3 regions of the Kribbella sp. NBC_01484 genome follow, and region 2 is predicted to be linked to each of the others. Evidence: riboswitches for the same ligand, from Rfam matches in the RefSeq annotation. Region 2 holds a riboswitch; each other region holds the start of a gene.

Evidence for each region. Region 2 has a riboswitch for ZMP and ZTP ahead of OG555_RS42435 (5-aminoimidazole-4-carboxamide ribonucleotide transformylase). Riboswitches for the same ligand answer to the same signal wherever they lie in the genome.
Region 1: it holds a riboswitch for ZMP and ZTP, as region 2 does, so the genes downstream of both, OG555_RS37770 (glycine hydroxymethyltransferase) here and OG555_RS42435 (5-aminoimidazole-4-carboxamide ribonucleotide transformylase) in region 2, are expected to answer to the same signal.
Region 3: it holds a riboswitch for ZMP and ZTP, as region 2 does, so the genes downstream of both, OG555_RS34460 (bifunctional 5,10-methylenetetrahydrofolate dehydrogenase/5,10-methenyltetrahydrofolate cyclohydrolase) here and OG555_RS42435 (5-aminoimidazole-4-carboxamide ribonucleotide transformylase) in region 2, are expected to answer to the same signal.

The regions. Positions count from the first base shown of each region.
Region 1 covers NZ_CP109437.1:7,812,770-7,820,630, forward strand. Annotated here, with positions in the region: gene OG555_RS37765 (acyl-CoA dehydrogenase family protein) at 1-1,429, shown strand, start outside; ZMP/ZTP riboswitch at 1,516-1,595, shown strand; gene OG555_RS37770 (glycine hydroxymethyltransferase) at 1,624-3,072, shown strand; gene OG555_RS37775 (DHA2 family efflux MFS transporter permease subunit) at 3,065-4,618, opposite strand; gene OG555_RS37780 (GbsR/MarR family transcriptional regulator) at 4,681-5,151, shown strand; gene OG555_RS37785 (amidase) at 5,158-6,327, opposite strand; gene OG555_RS37790 (MFS transporter) at 6,635-7,849, opposite strand; gene OG555_RS37795 (helix-turn-helix domain-containing protein) at 7,846-7,861, opposite strand, start outside.
Region 2 covers NZ_CP109437.1:8,797,361-8,805,221, forward strand. Annotated here, with positions in the region: gene ilvD (dihydroxy-acid dehydratase) at 1-1,077, opposite strand, end outside; gene OG555_RS42425 (S8 family peptidase) at 1,096-4,512, opposite strand; gene OG555_RS42430 (nuclear transport factor 2 family protein) at 4,647-5,054, shown strand; ZMP/ZTP riboswitch at 5,778-5,858, shown strand; gene OG555_RS42435 (5-aminoimidazole-4-carboxamide ribonucleotide transformylase) at 5,882-6,790, shown strand; gene OG555_RS42440 (MMPL family transporter) at 6,791-7,861, opposite strand, start outside.
Region 3 covers NZ_CP109437.1:7,133,117-7,140,977, forward strand. Annotated here, with positions in the region: gene prcA (proteasome subunit alpha) at 1-690, shown strand, start outside; gene OG555_RS34450 (NUDIX hydrolase) at 687-1,301, shown strand; gene OG555_RS34455 (beta-N-acetylglucosaminidase domain-containing protein) at 1,314-3,062, shown strand; ZMP/ZTP riboswitch at 3,063-3,151, shown strand; gene OG555_RS34460 (bifunctional 5,10-methylenetetrahydrofolate dehydrogenase/5,10-methenyltetrahydrofolate cyclohydrolase) at 3,181-4,026, shown strand; gene OG555_RS34465 (phytanoyl-CoA dioxygenase family protein) at 4,028-4,903, opposite strand; gene OG555_RS34470 (helix-turn-helix domain-containing protein) at 5,004-5,942, shown strand; gene aroH (chorismate mutase) at 5,975-6,343, shown strand; gene OG555_RS34480 (prephenate dehydrogenase) at 6,462-7,526, shown strand; gene cmk ((d)CMP kinase) at 7,575-7,861, shown strand, end outside.

The DNA of each region.
Region 1 (7,861 bases), 980 kb from region 2:
GGTCCTGCGCACCCACGACCGCTACGGGAACCGGATCGACGAGGTCGAGTTCCACCCGTCCTGGCACTGGCTGATGGAGCGTGCGGTCGGGTTCGGGCTGCAGGCCGCGCCGTGGACGAGCGACCGTCCGGCGCCGCATCTGACCCGGGCCGCCGGGTTCTACGTCTGGTCCCAGGTCGAGCCGGGTCACGGCTGCCCGATCTCGATGACGTACGCCGCGGTCCCGGCACTCAAGGCGGACGAGCGGCTCGCGAAGGAGTGGATCCCGCAACTCGCGGCCACGTCGTACGACGTACGCCGGTTGCCCGCGGCCGAGAAGACCGGCGTCCTCGCGGGGATGGGGATGACCGAGAAGCAGGGCGGCTCGGACGTCCGGGCCAACCTGACCACCGCGACGCCGACCGGGCCGGACGGTGAATATCAGCTGAACGGTCACAAGTGGTTCTGCTCGGCGCCGCAGGTCGATGTCTTCCTCGTACTCGCGCAGGCGCCGGACGGACTGAGTTGCTTCGTCGTGCCGCGGGTGCTTGCCGATGGCAACCGGAACGCGTTCGCGCTGCAACGGTTGAAGGACAAGCTCGGGAACCGGTCGAACGCGTCCAGCGAGGTCGAGTTCCACGGCACGATCGGCTACCGCCTCGGCGACGAGGGCGCCGGCGTCCGCACCATCATCGAAATGGTTGCCGCCACCCGCCTCGACTGCGTCCTCGGCTCCGCCGCCCTCCAACGACGAGCGCTCGTCGAAGCCAGCTGGCACACCCGCCACCGCTCGGCCTTCGGCGGGCTCCTCGCCGACAAGCCCGCGATGCAGAACGTCCTGGCCGACCTGGCCCTGGAGAGTGAGGCGGCAACCGCGCTGGCGATGCGGCTTGCGGCTGCGGCCGACGCGTCGGTCGGTGGAGACGAGCAGGCCGCCGCATTCCGGCGCATCGGGCTGCCGTTGGCGAAGTTCTGGGTGTGCAAGCGAACGCCTTTCATGGTGGCGGAGGCGCTGGAGTGCTTGGGTGGTAACGGGTTCGTCGAGGAGTCCGGCCTTCCCCTCCTGTTCCGCGAGTCGCCGCTGAACTCGATCTGGGAAGGATCGGGGAACGTCAATGCGCTCGACGTCCTCCGTGCGCTCAGAAGGCCGGAGTCGCTGGACGCGTGGCTGCTCGAGGTCGGCGCGGCACGGGGTGCGGACGACCGCCTCGATGCCGCCGTGAACGACGTACTGGAAACGCTTGCCGATGTGTCCGAGGCGGAGGCCGGCGCACGCCGCCTCGCCGCCCGGATGGCCGTCTGCCTCCAGGCGTCCCTGCTCGTCCGGCACTCGGCACCCGAGGTCGCCGACGCCTTCGTCGCGTCCAGGCTGGCCGGCGACTGGGCCGGCGTCTTCGGCACCCTCCCCCGCACCACTCCCTTCACCCCGATCCTCGCCCGCGCCGTCTGATCGCGTTGCGTCCGAAGATCCGAGGGTTATAGGCCACAGTTCTTCGGACACAAGCCGCAAGAGAAGGGTGTGTACGCGATAGGGTGAGCGGGTCGCGACTGGCGCGCTGAGGTGGAGAACCACCGGGGAGCGAAGACCGTCGGCACCGTGCGCCTGGGTGCCTTCGACCCACTGCAACCGCAGGAGAGACAACGATGACTCAACCCTTCGATGCCGCCGCCGCATCGGCCGCGTACCGCAACGCGCTCGAGGTGATCGGCGCGGTGGAACCCACGATCGCCGGCGCGATCAAGGCCGAACTGGCCGACCAGCGCTCGTCGCTGAAGCTGATCGCGAGCGAGAACTACGCCTCCCCCGCCACCCTGCTCACGATGGGCAACTGGCTCTCGGACAAGTACGCCGAGGGCACCATCGGGCACCGCTTCTACGCCGGCTGCCAGAACGTCGACACCGTCGAGCAGGCCGCGGCCGACCACGCCGAGGCCCTGTTCGGCGCACCGCACGCCTACGTCCAGCCGCACTCCGGCATCGACGCGAACCTGGTCGCCTTCTGGGCGATCCTGGCCCAGCGGATCGAGTCCCCGGCGCTGGCCGAGGCCGGCGCCAAGCACGTCAACGACCTGTCCGACGAGGACTGGACCAAGCTCCGCAAGGCGCTCGGCGACCAGAAGATGCTCGGTATGTCCCTGGACGCCGGCGGTCACCTGACCCACGGCTTCCGGCCGAACATCTCCGGCAAGATGTTCAACCAGCACTCCTACGGCACCGACCCGGAGACCGGGCTGCTCGACTACGACGAGGTGGCCCGCAAGGCGCGCGAGTTCAAGCCGCTGATCCTGATCGCCGGCTACTCGGCGTACCCGCGGAAGGTGAACTTCGCGAAGATGCGCGAGATCGCCGACGAGGTCGGCGCGACCCTGATGGTCGACATGGCCCACTTCGCCGGCCTGGTCGCGGGCAAGGTGTTCACCGGCGACTTCGACCCGATCCCGCACGCGCACGTCACCACGACCACCACGCACAAGTCGCTGCGCGGCCCGCGCGGCGGCATGGTGCTGTGCCAGCCGGAGTACGCCGACTCCGTCGACCGCGGTTGCCCGATGGTGCTGGGTGGTCCGCTCAGCCAGACGATGGCGGCGAAGGCGGTCGCGCTCGCCGAGGCCCGGCAGCCTTCGTTCCAGGTGTACGCGCAGGCGGTCGCCGACAACGCAGTCACGCTGGCCGAGGGCCTGATGAAGCGTGGCGTGAAGCTCGTGACGGACGGCACCGAGAACCACCTCGTGCTGCTCGACGTCTCGTCGTACGGCATCACCGGCCGGCAGGCCGAGTCCGCGCTGCTCGACGCCGGCATCGTGACCAACCGGAACGCCGTACCGCGCGACCCGAACGGCGCCTGGTACACCTCGGGTGTCCGGATCGGCACGCCGGCGCTGACCACCCGTGGTTTCGGCGGCGACGAGTTCGACCGGGTCGCCGAGCTCATCGTCGACGTCATCTCCGCCACGACGCCGACCACGACGTCGGCCGGTGCCCCGTCCAAGGCGAAGTACGTGCTCGCCGACGGCGTCGCGGACAAGACGAAGGCCGCCTCGTCCGAACTGCTCGACAAGCACCCGCTGTACCCGGGCCTCGAGCTCAGCTGACTCGCGCAGCGCCCGCTTCCACACTCTTGGGAGCGGGCGCTCGCCGTTGTGGCATCAACACGGCGGCGAGCACGGCGCCCGCGACTGCGATTCCCGCCGACACCCACATGGTGGTGTTGAGACTGGTCATGAAGGCGTCCCGGACATCGCTCAGCAGGTCGGCGGAGCCCGACTTCGCCGCAACGGCGAGCCCGCCACCAAGTCCCTTCTCGATCGCATCCGCGGCCTGCGCGGGCAGTCCGGTCGTGTCGACTCCTGCGCGGTAGACCGAGTTCAGCACCGTGCCCAGAACCGCGACACCGACTGTGCCGCCGACCTGGCGGAACGCCTGCAGCAGACCGGATCCGGTCCCGGCCCGCTCCGGGTCGAGCACACCCAACGCCGCGTTCATTGCCTGCGGCATCGAACACCCGAGACCGAAGCCGACCACCACGAACCAGATCGCGGTGTACCCGTACCCGGTGCCGAGCCCCGTGAAGGCCCCGAGCACGAACCCGACGGCCATCACCACGAACCCGGCCATCACCACCAGCCGGGTTCCGGCCTTCGCCTCCACCGGCTCGGCCACCTTCGCGCCGAGCGTCATCCCGCCGATGAACGGCAGCAACTTGAGCCCGGTGTGCAGCGCGTCCGATCCGTTGATGCCCTGGAAGTACTGCGGCATCGTGAACAGCAACCCGAAGATCGCGAACACCGACACCGTGAGCAGCACCGCCCCGCCGGTGAACGTCTTCTCGTGGAACAACCGCAGTTCGATCAACGGCCGCGTGGTCCGCCGCTGCCAGAGCAGGAACCCGGCGATCAGTACGACGGCCAGTCCGAGGAACAGCACCGTGACACCATCGGTCCACGACGTCTCGCCGGCCTTGGTCACGCCGTACACCAAGCACGCCAGACCAGCACTGGAGAGCACGATGCCGAGCCAGTCGATGGCCGGTCGCCGCGAGCTTCGGGTCTCTGGCACGAGCAGCGTGACCGCAAGGGCCGCAATCAACGCGATCGGGACGTTCATGAAGAAGATCCACTGCCAGCCGGCGTGGTCGAGCAGCAGTCCGCCGACAATCGGGCCGAGCGGCATACCGATGCTGTTGGCAACGACGAAGAACCCGATCGCCTTCTTCCGATCCTCCTCGGTGCGGAAGAGCACGGTGATCAGCGACAGCGCCACCGGAACGATCATCGCCGCACCGACGCCCAGGAACGCCCGAGCGGCGATCAGGCCCTCGGCCGAGTCGGCCAGGCCGCAGGCGAGCGAGGCGGCGCCGAACAGGGTGAGCGCGATCGCGATGATCGTGCGCCGCCCGTACCGGTCGCCGAGGAGACCGGCCGGCAGCAGGAGGGCCGCGAGGACGAGGTTGTAGCTGTTCGCCATCCACTGCAACTGGCTGGTGGAGGCATCGAGGTCGGACGCCAGCGTCGGCAGTGCCACGTTGAGCACGGTCGTGTCCAGGCCGAGGACGAGGACGGCGAGGCAGAGCGCGATGAGTACTCCGAAGCGGCGCGCGCCGGTCAGCGTCGGCCGTTCGGCGTGGGAGGTCGAGGTCATGGATTCAAATTATCAAAAGTTTGTGATAGTTGCGATACATCAAATTATTGTAAGCTTCAACCATGGCGCAGGAACCGAGCCCGGAAGAGATCAGCCAGTTCGTCGAGCGCTTCGCCGGCGTGCTGGCCAACAGCGGCGTCCCGACGATGTCGGCCCGGGTGATGGGCCGGATGCTGGTCAGCCCGACCGGCACGATGACCGCCGCGGAGTTGGCCGAGTCGCTCAGGATCAGCCAGCCCGCCGTCTCCGGTGCGGTCCGGCAACTGCTCCAGGTGTCGTTCATCTCCCGCGAGCGGCTGCCCGGGTCCCGCAAGGACCACTACCGGATCCGCGACGACGTCTTCGCCGCGATCCTCGAACGCCGCAACGACGCCCTCGGCGAATGGGAGGCCAGCAGCCGCGCCGGCGCCGACCTCTTCGGCCCCGACTCCCCCGTCGGCCACCGCCTCACCGAAGCCGCCGACTTCTTCGCCTTCATCAAGACCGACCTCGACCAGATGATCAAGCACTGGCGGTCGGAGCACCCGCGCTGAGACCCGTCAGCGGATCGGTGGTGGGGGCAGGGCAACCTGCACCCGCCGTGCCACCGCGAGCGCGACGTCGTCCGACCCATGGGGCGCCACAACCTGAACACCCACAGGCAATCCGTCCGCCAGACCCGCAGGGACGCTGACCGCGGGGTGCCCGGTCACATTGAAGGCCCAGCACGGGTCGCCGGTGACGATGCTGGACTCGTGCTGGTCGTAGCCGTGCGCAACAGTCAGCGTGGTCGGGGTGATCAGGGCATCCACTTCGGCGAAGAGATCGGCGAGCGCGGTGTTGTTGTTGTCGCGCACCTCGCGAGCCCGGTTCGCCGCGGCCGCTTCCGCACCGCGGCCGGCATCCAGACCCGACAGCACAGGCCACGCCTCATCAGTCGGGAGAAGCTCGAGCGGTACGTCGACCACGGTGACGCCGGCGTGAGTCAGCCGCTCGCGGATCACGTGGTCGACCGCAGGGTCCGCCAGATGACAGCCGAGGGTGGAGCGATACGCAATCCGCCACGAACGATCGTGAACGGTCGGGACCGGCCACGCCGGCAGCGCGGTCGGGTCCAGGCGGTGTGGACCGCTGGCGATGCTCGTCGCCAGGATCACGTCGTCGAGCTCGGCGCCGATGAAGCCGGCGGTGGTGAGCCCGCCGAGGATGCGACCGACCGGGCGCGGGATGCGGCCATACGTGCCTTTGAAGCCGACCACTCCGCAGAACGCGGCCGGGATCCGCAGTGAGCCGCCGGAGTCTCCACCAGTTGCCAGCGGTACGACGCCGGCCGCGACCGCCGCCGCACCACCAGCGGTCGAGCCACCTGGCGATCGCGACAAGTCCCACGGGTTGCGGGTGTAGTCCTGGCCGTTCCATCCGAAGGTTTGCGACACCGCGCCGGGCCTGGCGCGCGTCGCCGTACCGATCGGGATCCCGCCGGCCGCCACGAGCCGGCTGATAATCGGCGAGTTGTCCGGCGTCCTTGCCTTGATGAAGAACGGGACACCCGCGAACGGACCGGTGGGCTCGAGTCGTTCGGCTGCTGCGCGGGCGCCAACGACGTCCAGCTCGTCGACGAAATGGAGCAGCGGGTCGAGGCGAAGTGCAGCCTCGAGCGCCTGGTCGATCACCTCGAGTGCAGTCCGCTCGCCGGATCGCACCTGAGCGGCGATCGACGCCGCGGTCACGCAGCCCCAGCGACGCGGGGCGCGAGGGCGAACTCGCGTACGTTGTCCCAATCGACCTGAAGCACCAGGTGAGCTTAGCGTCAGCGGGTCGGTGCGTAGACGGCGATGGCGGCGAAGTCGTCGGCGGGCTCCGAGGCCTGCCAGGACCGTACGTCGTCGACGTACCGCGAGCCGTGGCCGGTGAACACGGAGTGAGTACGTTCCCGGTGATGTTCGCGATCTGGTGATGCGGGCACCGCTCGGCGTTCCGCCCGACGCCGACCATGAACGACACACCCCACGCGTTCGCGCGCCCCGAGTACAGACTTCAGCCCCGCAAGCGCGAGGCCGACCACACCATCAGTACTGCGAACGCGGTCCCCAGCAGCGCACACGCCACGGCGACGTCGGTCAGCGAGATCAGCGCGCCGAACCCGGTCATGGCTATGGGCATCAGGCCCTCGTCAGACAGGCTGACGATGCTCGAGGTCCGACCGAGGAACGCCGGTTCGATGGTCTGCTGGAAGGCTCCGGACAGGAAGGCCGAGGCGAGTCCGGCGGTGAATCCGATCATCGCCATCGCGACGAACACGCCGGCCCGCGGCACCAGCCCGATCATCACGCATCCGGCCGCCTGCACGATGAGCAGCAGCAGTCCGGCACGGGCGGGCAACCGCGGCTTCCAGCGCAGGGCAACCACCGCGCCGACCGCGGCACTGATCCCGGAGCACGCCTGAAACCACCCGAGCGCCGCCGAGCCCCAGCCGTCCAGATGGACACGCTGAACCAGGCCGACGGCCAGCACCGGTCCGACACACAGGTTCAGCCCGAAGAACGCGATGACCAGGGTCCGGGCGATCCGATCGCGCCGGAGGTAACCGAAGCCCGCGGACAGGTCGCGCCGGATCGAGTGCCCACTGGGCGCCGGGCGCGGGAAGCGCGGCCGGACGACGAACGCCAGCGCCAGGGCGATGACCCCGAACGAGATCGCGTCGGCGACCATCACCGCGACCAGACCGCCCTGCGCGACCAGTAGGCCGCCGAGGGGAGCACCAACGAACACCGCCAGCCGGTTGGCCAACTGCCGGGTTGCGGCCAACCGAACGAGGTCGTCGGAGCGGACCATCCGGCGCGGCAGCGTGCCCGACGCAGGGTTGTAGAGCGCGTCCACGGCGCCGAAAAGGATCGCGACCGTCAGCAGCAGAGCCATCGACACCCCGGCCGCAGCGACGACGAGCGCGCCGGCGATGAGTACGACGATCCGGCCGAGGTTGGCGGCGATCATCGTGCGCCGGGCGTCGAGCCGATCGGCGAGCGCGCCGCCGAACAGCAGGATCAAGGCCCTCGGCAGCGCACCGATGCCCATCACCAGACCGGCACCGGCGGGCGAGGCGACTTGGGCTGCGCTCCACGCGAGGCCGACGTACCAGGCGACGTCGCCGGCCTCCGAGACCGCTCCGGACAGGATCCACGCGTGCACCCGGCGATCCCGGCCCAGCGGCGGGATGTCGGTCGTGTCCGCGACCGCCGCGGGGCCGGTCATGGCCGGGCCGGC
Region 2 (7,861 bases):
CGGCGCGATGTCGGCGAGGTTCTCGGCCATGGTCTTACCGGTGACCGTGAGGCAGTCGCCGTGCAGGAGGCCGGCGTCGAGCAGCGCGCGCATCACCACCGGGATGCCGCCGACGCGATCGACGTCGGTCATCACGTAGCGACCGAACGGCTTCAGGTCTCCCAGATGTGGAACTCGGCTACCGACTCTGGCGAAGTCCTCCAGCGTCAGATCCACCTCTGCCTCACGCGCGATCGCCAGCAGATGCAGGACTGCGTTCGTCGACCCGCCCAGTGCCATCACTACCGCGATCGCGTTCTCGAACGCTTCCCTGGTCAGGATCTGCCGTGCCGTGATCCCCTTCCGCAGCAGGCCTACCACCGCCTCGCCGGACTTGCGGGCGTAGCCGTCGCGGCGGCGATCGACGGCCGGCGGCGCGGCCGAACCGGGCAGCGACATACCGAGGGCCTCGGCGGACGCGGCCATCGTGTTGGCGGTGTACATGCCGCCGCAGGCGCCTTCACCGGGGCAGATCGCCCGCTCGACCGCGTCGACCTCGTCCTGGGTGATCAGGCCGCGCAGGCACGCGCCGACCGCCTCGAACGCGTCGATGATCGTGACGTCCTTGTCGCCGAGCCTGCCCGGCATGATCGAACCCGCGTACAGGAAGACCGCGGCCAGGTCGAGCCGGGCCGCGGCCATCAGCATGCCGGGCAGCGATTTGTCGCAGCCGGCCAGCAGGACCGAGCCGTCCAGCCGCTCGGCCTCCATCACGGTCTCGACCGAGTCGGCGATGATCTCGCGGCTGACGAGTGAGTAGTGCATGCCGACGTGGCCCATCGAGATGCCGTCGGACACGCTGATCGTGCCGAACTCGAGCGGGTACCCACCTGCCGCATGGACCCCTTCCTTGACCGCCTTCGCGAGCCGGTCCAGGGACAGATTGCAGGGGGTGATCTCGTTCCAGCTCGACGCGACGCCGACCTGGGGCTTGGCCCAGTCGTCGTCACCCATGCCGACGGCCCGGAGCATCCCGCGGGAGGCGGTTGCTTCCAGGCCGTCGGTCACTGTGCGGCTGCGTGGTTTCAGATCGACCATGCAGCTCACTCTATGGGCTCAGCGCACGGGCACCAGGTCCAGCACAGTCTGGTCCACGGAGTTGCCGGACCGGTCCGTCACCGCGGTCCGGACCGACAGCGACTTGCCCGGCTGGAGCATCCACGGCGCGACGACGGTCTTGTAACCGTCCCCGGTCCGCGCCAGCGGCGCCTGGGTCCAGTGCTTGCCGCGGTCGGAGGACACCCACAGCTTCGCGGACTTCACCGGTACGCCGGCGCCGTCCGGGTAGCTGAGGTCCAGATCGAACTGCATCGGCCGCCCGGCCGGTGTGCTGCCGTCGAGAGCTACGTAGGGGTCGTAGGCCGGACGGATCATCGGCGGCTCCACCGGATTCTCATCCCTCCCGGCAGGTGCGGTGGCGGTGAATTCCCAGGCGGTCTCCGCCTCCCCGGACGTCGGGACCGCCTTGGTCCGCCAGCTGTGCTCCACCCGCCAGCGGGCCGGCCCTGCGGGCACGTCGAAGACGTAGCCCACATCCGGAGCATCACCGATCAACTCGCCGTTGCGGTACAGCGCCAGCCGCTGCCCACCGACGATGGAGCCGTCCACAATGCCGACGTGGTTGGCGTCCCCCATCCCGACCTGCAGGGCGAACGTGCTGTTCCACATGCTGTGGCTGCGGATCTGTGGATGCACCGCGGTACCGAGAGCTGAGCGGACCTTCTCACCGCGCTGGTACGTCCGGACCGGGTCGTCACACAGTCCGGCATCGCCGCTTGCGGGCGCCTTCTCGCACTGCCACCACGCGACGTCCGGACCGGCGGACAACAACTCGACCTCGCGCGAGGGAGCCTCCACGGTTCGTTCGCTCGTCCAGGACATCCCGCTGTACCTGCTCTGCACGCCACGGACGACGCGACGTTCGCCACCACCCCACGCGGTGCCGAAACTGGTCTCGACCGAGGCCATGTCGCGCACGGCCTTGCGGTCGACCGGCTTGACCAGCGGCGCGCTGAAACGGTTCGCGCTCTGGTAAACCTGGTACAGGTCCGGGGTGTCGTGGTCGGTCTTCTCGGTCGACCTCAGCTGCCACCGGGTGACAGCTTCGGCGAAGCCGCCCTGGGGAGCGGCCGTGGGCGTCACGTACAACCGGCCGGCAGCAAGATCGGCCGCTGTCACCGGCAGCTCGTCGGCCTGCCAGTTCTGCGCGTCCTTGCCTCGCGTGAAGCCGATCGTGCCCTCGACGACCCCGGTCGGTTGGCCCTCTACGACAAGACCCTTCACCTGGACCGCCTGACGGGCGTCCAGTGTGAACGACGTGTTCCGGGTCACGGTGACGTTCGACTCGACGGCAAACGTCATCGTGTCGCCTGTCGGTACGAAGCCGTACGCCATGTGCACCCCAGGCGTAATTCGGGCGGTTCCGCGACCTTGGTCGTCCAGGAGGATCTGGTTGTAGTGACCGTCGGTGCTGTTGAAGACGTTGACGTAGCCACCGGAGACCGGCTTGCCGTTGCGGTCGAGCACCAGGACCGAGGCGTCGTACATCGGCGGCTCGTCGTAGGCGTTCAGGGCCAGCCGGAGGCGCCGTTTCCCGGCGCTGTCGATGACGTCGAGCGCACCCTCCCAGATGTTGTCGACAATCGAGTTCCACTGCCCGACGACGTCGCTCAGGCCGGTCGGGTCGAAGGTCACCGTGGCGTCGGCGGTCCCACCGGCGGGCACGGTCAGGGTGGCCGGTGACACGGTCACCGCAGACCCCGGGGCCTGCTTGTTCCAGATGGTCACCTCCTGATCGGCGAATGTGAGCGTGACCGGCTCGGCACTGGGATTCGTCAGCGTCAGAGTGCGCTTCTGCGGCGAGTCGTCAGGGTGGCGGATCGCCGCGTAGTCGATCACGCCGACGTTCGGCACCAGGCCGGTCGGGGACGTCGCGACGTCCAGGTTCACCCTGCCGCTGCCGAACCACCCCGTGAAGACGCCGGTGCTGTCGACAGCACTGCTGCTCAACCGCGCCTTCAGCTGCTGCCAGGTCAGCTCCGGGTGCTGCTGGAGCAGCAGCGCGGCCGAGCCGGTCACCAGCGGCGTGGACCGGGACGTACCCAAGCCCATGGCGTACAGGTCGCCGTCGCGCGCACCAGCCCGGGCGCCCATGATGCCGGTGCCGGGCGCGGCGATCTCCGGCTTCTGCCGCCAGGAGTACGTCGGGCCCATGCTGGTGAACCGGGCCCGGTTGCCGGCCGGATCGAGCGCACCCACTGTCAACGCGGAGTCAGCCGTACCCGGCGTCTCGACCGAGAACGGTGTGGCGTAGAAGTCCCCGTCGTCGCCGGCCGCGACCACGAACAGCGCACCGCTTTGCGCCGTCAGCCGGTCGACCGCATCGGCCAGCAGGTCGTCACCCTGCATCGGGGCGCGGGCGCCGAGGCTGACGTTGACCAGGTTGGCGTGCTGCCCGACGGCCCACTCCATCGCCGCGATCAGCTCGGACACGGTGCCCTCGCCGGCCGCGTTGAGGATCTTGCCGGAGATCAGTTCGGCTCCGGGTGCGATGCCCTTCCGGGCGCCGTCGGACCCGGCACCGTTGCCGGCCACCAGCGACGCGATCTGGGTGCCGCGACCGAAGTCGTCCTGCGGGCCCTCGCCGGTGAAGTCCTCGGTGGCCGTCACCTTGCCCTCGAGTGCCGGGTGGCCGGTGTCGATGCCGGAGTCGAGGATCGCGACCTTCACGCCGTGACCGTCGAGGCCGCGGCGCCACGCGGTCGGCGCCTGCACCTGCTCCAGGTATGGGTCCAGCGGTGCCGCTGCGGCCTTGGAACCGCTACTCGGCGGCGTCTTGCTCGTCGATCTGCCGGTCCCGGGCGCCGACTCAGGCACACGATCACCATGCAGGGGTGTGTCCAGCCAGATCTTGGCCGGCAGGGCGGACCGGGCGGCCGTCAGGGCCGAACCGAACGCAGTCGCCCGGGACTTCTCGATCCGGCCCGCAGTCGCACCGATGCTGGCCAGCGTGCGGCTCGGGGTGAATCCGGCGTTTGCCATCGTCCGCGCGCCGGAACTCTCCCGCACGATCACGGGCAGGTCCGCGCGGTGCGCGTCGTCGTACCCCATCTCGACGAGGCCGGTCACGTCGAACAGCGCAGGGTCGAGTACGCCGGGAACCAGGCTCGCGACGTCGTGCGGGATCACGCTGATCCGGCCGTGGTCGTTACGTACGGCGTACCCGACCGCGGACCCACCGTCGCGGGACCGGACGTCGACCTGCGGCTTCCCGTCCGGGCCGGGCCGCAGCGTGACGTGTTCGCCGGTCAGCAACGTGACTGTGGCGGGGCTCCTGAGTACGGGGGCCGGCTGGACGACCGGCGCGCCAGCTGTCGGTGCCGCGGTAGCGGTGACTGGAGCAGTCAGCCCGGACAGCGCCAGGGCGCCGCTGGCCAGCAGCGCCGGTATCGGTAAAGATCGTGGAAACCCCACCGGGTACACCATCCTTGCTGTAGGCACCGATCAGGTGCGGACGTCTTGCCATAGGCACCGATCAGGTGCGTCGTGACCTTTGGTATCCGATCCCACCCGGCGCGGTCACGAGACTGCCGTGACAGGAGGCCGACATGACCGGAATCAGTCACCCGCCGACCGACAGCGGTCGCACCCGACTCGAGGCGTACGTCGACGGGTGGCGGCGGCACGACATCGCGGCGGTTCTGGACACGTTGACCGACGACTGCGTGGTGATCGAGTCGTATGGGCCGGTCTATCGGGGCAAGGCGCGGGTCGAGCAGTGGATGAACGCCTGGTTCGGCGCCGGCGGCACCGTCGACGCCTGGGAGATCACGTCATCGGCGGCGGCCGGCGACACGCTGATCGTCGAGTGGCGCTTCGAGTGCACGTGGAAGGGCGAACCCGGCGCCTTCGACGGCGCCACGATCGCACGACTCGACCAGGGCCGCATTGCGTACCTCCGCGAGTACGCGACCACCGCTGCGCTCTACGACTGGACCGGAGTCTGGCGCGACTGAGTTTGGATCCGTGGATGCTGACCGGTCCGATCCGCCGCGATGGCGTCCATTTCATGGGTTGTCCGCTGCTGTTGTGGGTTCTCCCCTCGTGCACCAAGGGAGAACCCACAACGGGATGGGAGATCCGGCGCTTCGGTTGGTTCGGTGGGTGTTGCCCGTGCCGTCGACCGGATCGCCAGGCCATCACAACGAGGCGAGGACGAAGACCTCCCACGGACGATCGCATCGTCTCGGTGATTGTGATGGCCTGGAAGTCCACCCGCACCCGCCCGGCGGTGGTGGCGGGTTGGGCGATGCCGCGCCGCTGACCGGACCTGCAGCACTCACCAAGCAGCGCGATGCCAGACGGGCCCCGCTCGGCCGCGAGCAGTCGGCGGCTGACGGACCGGGTTAGTGAGTGCCCCACGTCCGCCCAGGCCAAGACCCGCGGGCGGCCGGGGCAGGCTGGGGAGGATCCCCCACCCGATCCGGGACGAGATCCTCCCCACCCGCGGCGGCAACCGACAGAACAAGGCCGACCGCCGGGGACGCGAAGGACGCGAACGAGCCACCCACGGATACGTCAGAAGAGCCGGTTATCCCCTGCCGTTGTGGGTTCTCCCCGCGTGCACCGAGGGAGAACCCACAACAGGACGGGATATCCCCCGAAGTTGCGCGGTGGGCTGCGGCGGAGCGAGATCAAGTGACGAGCGCCGGAACGGTCCACGGATCCGGGCTAAGGTGTCGGTACACCGCGACTGGCGAGGGTGGAGTACCACCGGGGAGCGGGTTGTGGACAAGGCGTCGTCCGCCTGGGCGCCTCCGGCTCTCGGTTTCGGAGGCTCCTGATGCGCTACGGCATGAATCCCCACCAGCACGCCACGATGACGGCTCTCGGCGGCTCCCCGTTCACAGTCGTCTCGGGCGTTCCGTCGTACATCAACGTCCTGGATGCGCTGACCGGTTGGCAGCTCGTCCGCGAGGCGTCCGGTGCCTTCGGCGTTCCGGCGGCGGCGTCCTACAAGCATGTGTCTCCCGCCGGGGCGGCGCTGGGGGACAGCGTGGCCGGCGCCTACCTGCGTGCTCGCGATGCCGATCCCAAGTCGTCGTACGGCGACTTCGTTGCCGTCTCGCATCCCGTCGACGCGGAGCTCGCCGGGGTGCTCAAGCGTGTCGTGTCGGACGGGATCATCGCGCCCGGGTACGACGAGGGCGTGGTCGGGACGTTGGCGGCGAAGAAGCGTGGGAGCTTTCTGGTGTTGGAGGCGGATCCGGCGTTCGAACCACCGGCGGAGGAGGTTCGCGAGCTCTACGGACTGCGGTTGACTCAGCGGCGGGACGACGTACCGCTGACTCGTGAGCTGCTGGATCCCAGGGTGCCCGACGCGGCGGCCCGGGATCTCCTGCTCGGGCTGATCGTGGTCCGCTACACGCAGTCGAACACGGTCGCGATGGTCAAGGACAGCATGACGATCGGCGTCGGCGCCGGGCAGCAGTCGCGGGTGGACTGCACCCGGCTCGCCGGCGAGAAGGCTGCCGCGTGGTGGGGCCGCCGCTCGACTGAAGCGCTCGCGGATGTGGCGATGGTGTCAGACGGTGCGCTCCCCTTCGTCGACAACGTCGAGGAAGCGCACCGGTACGGCGTCGCGCATATCGCCGAGCCGGGCGGGTCCATCCGGTCGGACGAGGTCGCACAGGCGTGCGCCGTGCGCGGCATCAGCTGGTCGCCGACCGGCGTCCGGCTGTTCCGGCACTGATCAGGCGACGTCGACCTTGGGTGGCTCGCGCTCGGCCGGGGCCGGCTGCGGACCGCCTTCCAGCTGGATGTCGGGAATGATGCGGTCGAGCCAGCCCGGCAGCCACCAGGCCCGGTCGCCGAGCAGCGTCATGACGGACGGGACCAGGACCATCCGGACGATGCTGGCGTCGATCAGGACGGCGACGGCCATGCCGACCGCCAGCATCTTCACCGTCGGGTCGTCGTCGAGGACGAAGCTCAGGAAGACCACGATCATGATCGCCGCCGCGGTCGTGATCACCCGAGCGGTCGCGCCGATCCCGATCGCCACGGCGCGATGGCTGTCGTTCGTCGCGATCCAGGCCTCGTGCACGCGGGACAGCAGGAACACCTCGTAGTCCATCGACAGCCCGAACACGATCGCGAACATCAGCATCGGCACGAACGACGGGATCGGCACCTTCTCGTCGATCCCGACCAGGGAGGATCCCCAGCCCCACTGGAAGACCGCGACGATGACGCCGTACGCGGCGCCGACCGACAACAGGTTGAGGATCGCGGCCTTGACTCCGATCAGAAGCGAGCGGAACGCCACGGTGAGCAGCAGGAACGCGAGCAGCACCACCGCGCCGATCAGCCACAGCATCCGACCGGCCACCTTCTCGGTGAAGTCGACATACCCGGCGGTCGTGCCGACCACGAAGGTCGGCTCCTGCTGCCCTGCGAGTACGTCGTCGCGGATCCGGTTGACCAGATCCTCGGTCTCCGCCGACGACGGTGACGTGGTCGGGATGACGGTGATGATCGCCGTCGTACCGGCGCTGTTCATGGTCGCCGGTTGGACGGCGGCCACTCCGGCGGTTTTCTGCAGCGTGGACGTGAGGCCGGTCAGCAAGGTCTGCTTGTCGGTCGAGCTCTCGGACGGGAGCTGTACGACGACCGTCAGCGGACCGTTGGCACCCGGGCCGAACCCTTGGGCGATCAGGTCGTACGCCTTCCGGCTCGAGTCCGCCGCCGGATCGGTGCCGGCGTCGAGCTGGCCAAGGTTCATCGACAACAGTGGTATGGCCAGGACGAGCAGCACGAGGGT
Region 3 (7,861 bases), 1.7 Mb from region 2:
AACCGCTCGCCCGCGCTGCACAAGGTGGCCGAGATCTACGACCGGATGGCGTTCGCCGCCGTCGGCCGGTACAACGAGTTCGAGAACCTGCGGATCGCCGGCGTCCGGCTGGCCGACATGCGCGGGTACTCCTACGACCGGCGCGACGTCACCGGCCGGGCGCTGGCCAACGCGTACGCGCAGACCCTCGGCGCGATCTTCTCCTCCGGCGGTGAGAAGCCGCTCGAGGTGGAGATCCTGGTCGCCGAGGTCGGCACCAGCACGGCCGAGGACCAGATCTACCGGCTCACCTACGACGGCTCGATCGCGGACGTCCGCGGGTACGCCGTGATGGGTGGACCGGCCGAGCAGGTCGCGGACTACGTCGGCGAGCACTTCAAGGAGGGCATCTCGCTGGCCGGCGCGCTCCGGCTGGCCGTGGATGCGCTCGGCCACGACGGCACCGAGGTCCGCCAGTTGACCCCGGATCAGATCGAGGTCGCCGTCCTGGACCGGACCCGGACCCAGGTGCGCAAGTTCAAGCGGATCTCCGAGGAGACGCTGGCGCGCATCCTGTCCGAGTCCAGCCCGGACGAGACTCCCACTGAGCCCGTCGAGGCGAAGCCCGCTGAGGACGCCACGCCGGCATCCTCGGCCGACGACGTACCTATCGCGCCACCTGAGGAGCCGGACGACAACCGGCCGCTGTGAGCGAGTCAGCTGAAGGTTCAGCCGCCGCGGACTCCGCGGCGGCTGACCTGTCTCGTCCCGGCGATCCGCAGCCGTGGGAGTTGCTCGGCGAGGAGCCGGGATTCCACCGGTTCCTGACCGTGAACCTTCGGCGCTACCGGCTGCCGGACGGGCGCGAGGTGGAGTGGGACGTGTTCGGCCCGAAGTCCGCGGAGGGCATCACGGCCGGCATCACTGTCCTGCCGCTGACCTCTGAGGGCCGGATCGTGACCGTCCGGATGTTCCGGGCCGGACCGGATCGAATCGTCACGAACCTTCCCGGCGGGCTGGTCGAGCCGGGGGAGGACCCGGCGCTGGCCGGCGCGCGGGAGCTCGAGGAAGAGACCGGGTACACCTGTGAGTCGCTCGACCTGGTCGGCTGGCAGTGGTCGTCCGCGTCCTCGATCTATCGCAAGTACGTCGCGATCGCGCGCGGCTGCCGTCCCGACGGGAAGCAGGCGCTGGACGAGACGGAGGACTGTGTCCCGGTCGAGCTGACAGTGGACGCGTTCCGCACCGAGCTCCGCACCCCTGGCGCGATGACGGGAATCGATGCCGCGTACCTCGCTCTCGACCACGCCGGACTTCTCTGAAAGCTTGGGATCGTGACTCCAGAACCGCAGCAGACCACCCGCCGCGACGACGGCATCGACCTCGGCGACACGATCGGGCTGGTGCACGGTCCGACCACTGACCCTGACGCCGAGCGCGTCGTCCGAGAGACCCTGACGCGCGCCGGCGTACAGACGATCATCGACGGAGAAGCGGCCGTCACGATCCGGTTGGGCGGAGGCGGCCTCGACGTGCAACCCGCTGAAGGGCTGCCGGCCGAGGGGTACGTCGTTGCCGTCGGGGGCAATCAGGTCGTGCTCGAGGGCGTCGACGGGCGCGGTACTTTCTATGCCGCGCAGACCTTCGCACAACTTGTCCAGGGCAACCACCTGGACGGCGTGGAGATCCGCGACTGGCCGACGATGCGGTACCGCGGCTCGATCGAAGGCTTCTACGGTACGCCGTGGTCGCACGCGGACCGGCTCGACCACCTGGACTACCTCGGCGCGCACCGGATGAACACGTACCAGTACGCCCCGAAGGACGACCTGTACCACCGCGAGCAGTGGCGCGACCCGTACCCGGCCGACAAGCTGGCCGAGCTCGGCGAGCTGATCGAGCGCTCGCTGCGGAACAAGGTCGACTTCACCTTCGCGCTCTCGCCCGGCCTGTCGATCCGCTACACCGACGACACCGAATTCCAGGCGCTGATCGCCAAGTTCGAGGCGCTCTACGAGCTCGGCGCGCGGGCGTTCAACGTGCCGCTGGACGACATCGAGTACGAGAAGTGGCACTGCGCCGAGGACGAGGAGAAGTACGGCGCCGGTGGTGGCGGGGCCGGGCGGGCGCAGAGCGACCTGCTGAACCGGATCCAGCGCGAGTGGGTGGCGACCAAGCCGGATCTCGCCCCGCTGCAGATGGTGCCGACCGAGTACTACGACGTGACCGAGTCGCCGTACAAGCAGGCGCTCCGGGAACAGCTGGATAGCGCGGTCGTCGTGCACTGGACCGGGATCGGTGTCGTCCCGCACTCGATCACGAGCGCACAAGCGGCCGAAGCGAAGGCGGTGTTCGGGCACGACATCCTGATCTGGGACAACTATCCGGTCAACGACTACGCGCACGGCCGGATCCTGCTCGCGGACTACAGCAACCGCGAGCCTGGCCTGGCCGACCAGGTCGTCGGCGTGATCTCGAACCCGATGAACCAGGCCGGGGCCAGCAAGCTCGCGCTCTACTCGTTCGCGGAGTTCGGCTGGAACCCGGCGACGTACGACCAGCAGGCGTCGTGGCGTCGCGCGATCGCCGAGCGGGCCTCCGGCGACCCGGAGACGATCGCGGCGCTCGAGGTCTTCGCCGACCTGACGACCTACGACGGGAAGCTGCACCTGGCGAACGCGCCGGTGCTGGCCGCGAAGATCGCCGAATTCTGGGCGACCTGGGAGGGCGGCGACCTGGCCGGCGCGATCGCGGAGCTCGAGCCGTACTTCGAGGCGATCGAGAACGCTCCGGCGCAGATCCGCGCCGGTGTGTCCGACCCGTCCTTCGCCGACGAGACCGATGCCTGGCTCGACGCGAGCTTCTACTGGGGTCAGGCGCTCCGCGAGGCCCTCCGCGTCCTCGAAGCAGGAGCCGAGGGCAACAGCTCGGACGTCGCCACCAGCCAGGCCCAGATCAACCACCTGGTCACCCAGGCCGAGGAGATCCGTGACATCCGCCTCCCGCACTCCCAGACCTACCCCCGCATCGGCGACGGTGTCGCCGACACGTTCATCGCCGAGGTGACCGCCCGGGTATCCTGACCGGTGGGCCGCGACTGGCGTTGAGGTGGGTAACCACCGGGAAACGGCCTGCCGGAGATCCGGCTGCGCCGCGCGCCTGGGCATCTGACCTGTTGTCGACGCCCGAAGGAGCGCGCGCATGACCACCGCCGAACTGATGACCGGGACCGACCTCGCCGCGGAGATCGTGGCTCAGGCGGCCGCCAGGGCGAAGGCCCTGCGGGAGAAGACCGGCGTGCAGCCGTGTCTGGCGACGGTGCTGGTGGGCGATGACCCCGCGTCGGCGACGTACGTGCGGATGAAGCAGAACCGGTCGAAGAAGGCCGGCATCGCGTCGCGGAGCGTCGTACTGCCCGCGGACACGACCACCGACGAACTGGTCACCGAGATTCACAAGCTCTCCAGCGACCCGGCGGTGCACGGGATCCTGCTGCAGCATCCGGTGCCGGCGCAGATCGACGAGCGGGCCGCGTTCGAGGCGATCGACCCGGCCAAGGATGTCGACGGCGTGACGATGCGGTCGTTCGCCGCGATGGCGTTCGGCGATCCCGGGTTCCGGTCCGCGACACCCGGCGGGATCATGCGCCTGCTGGAGGCGTACGACGTACCGATCGCCGGGGCGCACGCGGTCGTGATCGGCCGCAGCCCGATTCTCGGCAAGCCGGTCGGGATGTTGCTGCTGGCATCGAACGCGACCGTCACCTACACGCACTCGCGGACCGTCGGCCTGCCGGAGATCGTCCGGACGGCGGACATCGTGGTGGCGGCGGTCGGCAAACCCGACTTCGTCCGCGGCGACTGGCTGAAGCCGGGAGCGGTCGTGGTCGACGCCGGGTACAACGAGGGCAACATCGGCGACGTGCACTTCGAGGAGGCGGCCCAGGTCGCCCGCCTGATCACGCCGGTCCCGGGCGGCGTCGGACCGATGACGATCGCCCTCCTGCTGGAGCAGGCCGTCGACGCCGCCGAGGCTCAGGCGGGCTGAGTCAGCGGTCGCACCCGCCGTCCTTGTCCCGCCGGGAGTGCGGGCGAGCGAGATCGTCGATGCCCTTGTAGGCGTACGGATCGGTCCCGGCCACCATCACGATGTCGCGGTAGTCGTGCTTGCCGACGTGGACTCCAGGTGGCACGGACTGCCAGGGGAGCAGCGACTCCGCGCTCATGTAGTGGTTGGCGAGCGCCCGGCGGAGTCCGTGCCGGCCGGTGTTCGGCAGTGATCGGTGCAGCAGATAACCGTTGAAGATCACCGCTGAACCCGCGGGCACCTCGACCGGGACGGCATCGTCGTCGGTGTACGGGAAGTCGAACGCCTCCACTGTGCAGTCGAAGCGGAGATCGTCCTGCTCCCGGTCGGGGTAGATGACACCGCGGCGGTGGGAGCCCGGCAGAACCCACAGGCAGCCGTTCTCCACGGTGGCATCGTCGAGCGCGATCCACACCGCGGTCAGTGAGCGGTCCCTGGTCGGAATGAAGAACTCGTCCTGGTGCCATGCCTGGCCCGGCTTCCCCTCGGGCTTGATGAACAGCATCGATTGCATGGCCTTGACGTTCGGCCCGATCACCGCGGTCAGCGCCGCGACCACCCGTGGCGCCCGTAACGCCGCGAGTGCCACGTCGGACACCTTGTGTGGTTGGTGGATGCACAGGTACTTGCGCAGGACATCCGCTGTCGGCTCGGCGGCTGGACCTCCGTCGATGACGCCCAGGTCACCGCGGCACAGAGCCTCGGCCGCGGCATGGAGCGCGGTGACCTGGTCGGGCGACACGGCCTGATCGAGGACGACGAAGCCGTCCCGCCGGAACGACTCGACCAACTCGTCGGTGACCTCGGCGAAGCTGTGTACGGCGGTAACAGACTGCATCTGATGCTCCATCCGGCCTTCGGGGGCGATGACCGGCTTCACGGTCTCAGAGCACACCAGGCCCGGCCAATGTCGCGGGCGTGCGCATTACTATCTGTTCGTGACCTCGCGACCCCCGGTGATCAGCGTGAACTCCGTGGTCCAGGTCGCGGACTATCCGCCCGGGGCAACCTATGGCCCACGCACGCTGCCGAACTACGAACTGCTGTGGATCCTGAGCGGTTCGGCGCGGTGGCGGACCGAGGTGTACGACGATGCCGGCGTCCGGCAGGCGACCGTGGAGGAGGACCTTCGCCCGGGCATCGTGGCCTTGGCTCGGCGCGGGAACCGGGATGCTTATATCTGGGACTGCGATCGCCCTTCGCGACATGCGTACGTGCACTTCCAGATCGAGGACTTCGGCGGACTCGGCGATGCGTCGAGTTGGCCGTCGGTGCGATCCCAGTCCGATCCGAGCCTGCTGGACGGGCTGTGCACCTACCTGCTGGACCTTGCCGGCGTACCGTCATCGTCGGTCCGGGGACACAGTGACCGGCTGGTGGCGACGATGCTGGAGGTCTTCCTCAGCGCTCCGGCCGGTCAGTCGCGCGAGGAGATGCCGGATGCTGTCCGCCGCCTGGTCGACCATGTTGCGACCGTGTGGGCGAGGAGCGGCCCGCGAATCATCTCCGTCCCGGAGTTGGCCGCTGCGGCGAACCTGTCGGCAGGGCACCTGCACCGGCTCTTCCGGGAGCGGTACGCCTGCGGACCGGCGTACGCCCTGGATCTGATCCGGCTGGCCCGGGCCGCGACCGCGCTCCTGCGCACCAACGCGACGATCGCCGAGATCGCGTCCGACTGCGGCTACAGCAATCCGTACCACTTCTCCCGCCGCTTCTCCCTCGCGTACGGCCAACCGCCGGGATCGTTCCGGCGTCGTCGGCAACTGACCGATCCGCTCGCACCGGTCCGGGAGGCCGGGCTGCTTCCGGTGGCCCGGAGGCTGCTCGAGGCGGCACTATCCGAGACGGCTGTCCACCCTCTGACCACTCTGCTCTAGGGTTGGAGACAGACGACCAAGGAGGCGAAGACGTGGCGGTACGGGCGATCCGGGGTGCCACCCAGCTCGACGTGGACGAGCGCGAGCATCTGCTCGAGCGGTCCGCGGAGCTGGTGCGGGCGGTCCTGGAGGCGAACGATCTGGAGAACGAGGATCTGATCAGCATCCTGTTCACCGTCACGCCTGACCTGCACTCGGAGTTTCCCGCCGTGGCCGGGCGCCAGATCGGGCTGACCGACGTACCGCTGATGTGCATGCAGGAGATCGCCGTCCCGCACGCCCTGCCGCGCGTGGTCCGGCTGATGGTGCACACCGAGACCCCGCGTTCCCGGGAGAAGATCCAGCACGTCTACCTGCACGGCGCGGTAGCTCTCCGTCCAGACCTGACGGGCGCCCAGTGACCGTGCTTTTGGCCGGGCCTCCGGCGCCGGCGGGGGCATGGGGCTGTGACTCCCGCCCTTCCCTCGTCGCTTCAGTCGCTTCGCTCCCTACGCTCCTCAGTCCAGGGCGGGAGGCCCCATGACCGAGCTGCGCGGTCCGGTTCGGATCGTCGGCACCGGACTCATCGGTACGTCGATCGGCCTGGCGCTGGCGCGGTTGGGTGTCGTGGTGGAGCTCGTCGACGCCGATCCGGACAACGCGCTGATGGCGGAGCGGATCGGCGCGGGTTCGCGGCTGGTCCAGATCGAGCCGCAGCTCGTGGTGGTCGCCGTACCGCCGGATCACGTCGGCGCGGTGATCGCCGAGCAGCTGGAGCAGACCGACGCGGTCGTCACCGATGCCGCCAGCGTGAAGTCGAAGCCCCTCGCCGACGCGGGCAAGCTCACCGGTGACCTCAGCCGGTACGTCGGCAGCCACCCGATGGCCGGCTCCGAGCGGAACGGGCCACTCGCCGCCCGCGCGGACCTTTTCGACGGCGCGACCTGGGCGATCACTCCGCACGACACCAGCTCGCCCGAGGCGATCGAGCTGGTACGGCGGCTGGCCGAGGCGGCCGGAGCCCGGACCGTCGAGCTGTCTGTCGAGGACCACGATCTCGGCGTCGCCCGGGTGTCACACCTACCGCACCTGATGTCTGCGCTCGCCGCGGGCACGCTCGCCGACGCGCCGACCTCGCACCTGCAGCTGTCCGGCCAGGGCGTCCGGGACGTGACCCGGATCGCGGCCGGCGACCCCAAGCTGTGGACCCAGATCGTGTCCGCGAACTCGACCGCCCTGACCGGCCTGCTGGAGCAGATCCGTGGCGAGCTGGATCGCCTACTCGTTGCCTTGGGCAAGGAAGAGGCTGCCGAGGAGCTGACCTCGATCCTCGGGCTCGGCGTCTCGGGTGCGGTCCGGGTGCCGGGCAAGCACGGTGCGCCGCACATCGACCTGGTGACCGTTTTGGTGACCATCCCCGACCGGCCGGGGCAGCTGGCCCGGTTGTTCGCGGACGCGGCCGAGTCCGGCGCGAACGTCGAGGACCTGCGGATCGACCACAGTCCGGGCCGTCCGGTCGGTGAGGTCGAGCTGGCGGTCAAACCCGGTTCGGTCGACCAGTTGGTCGACGTACTGACCGAGCGTGGCTGGGTCGTCCACCGGTAGCCGGTCCTGATCGGTGGAATGTCCCCCGCCACAGGTAATCTTCGGGGCATGATCATCGCTGTGGACGGCCCGAGCGGCTCCGGTAAGTCGAGCACCGCGCGAGGCGTCGCCAGCCGGCTGGGGCTGCGCTACCTGGACACCGGAGCGACGTACCGGGCGGTGACCTGGTCGGCGCTGGAGCACGGACTCGATCTGGACGACACCGCGGCGGTCGCGCAGCGGTCCCGGGAGCTGCGCCTCGAGGTCAGCATCGACCCGGCGAACCAGTTCGTGATCGCCGACGGGACCGACGTGACGACCGCGATCCGGGAGCCGCGGATCAGCGAGACGGTCTC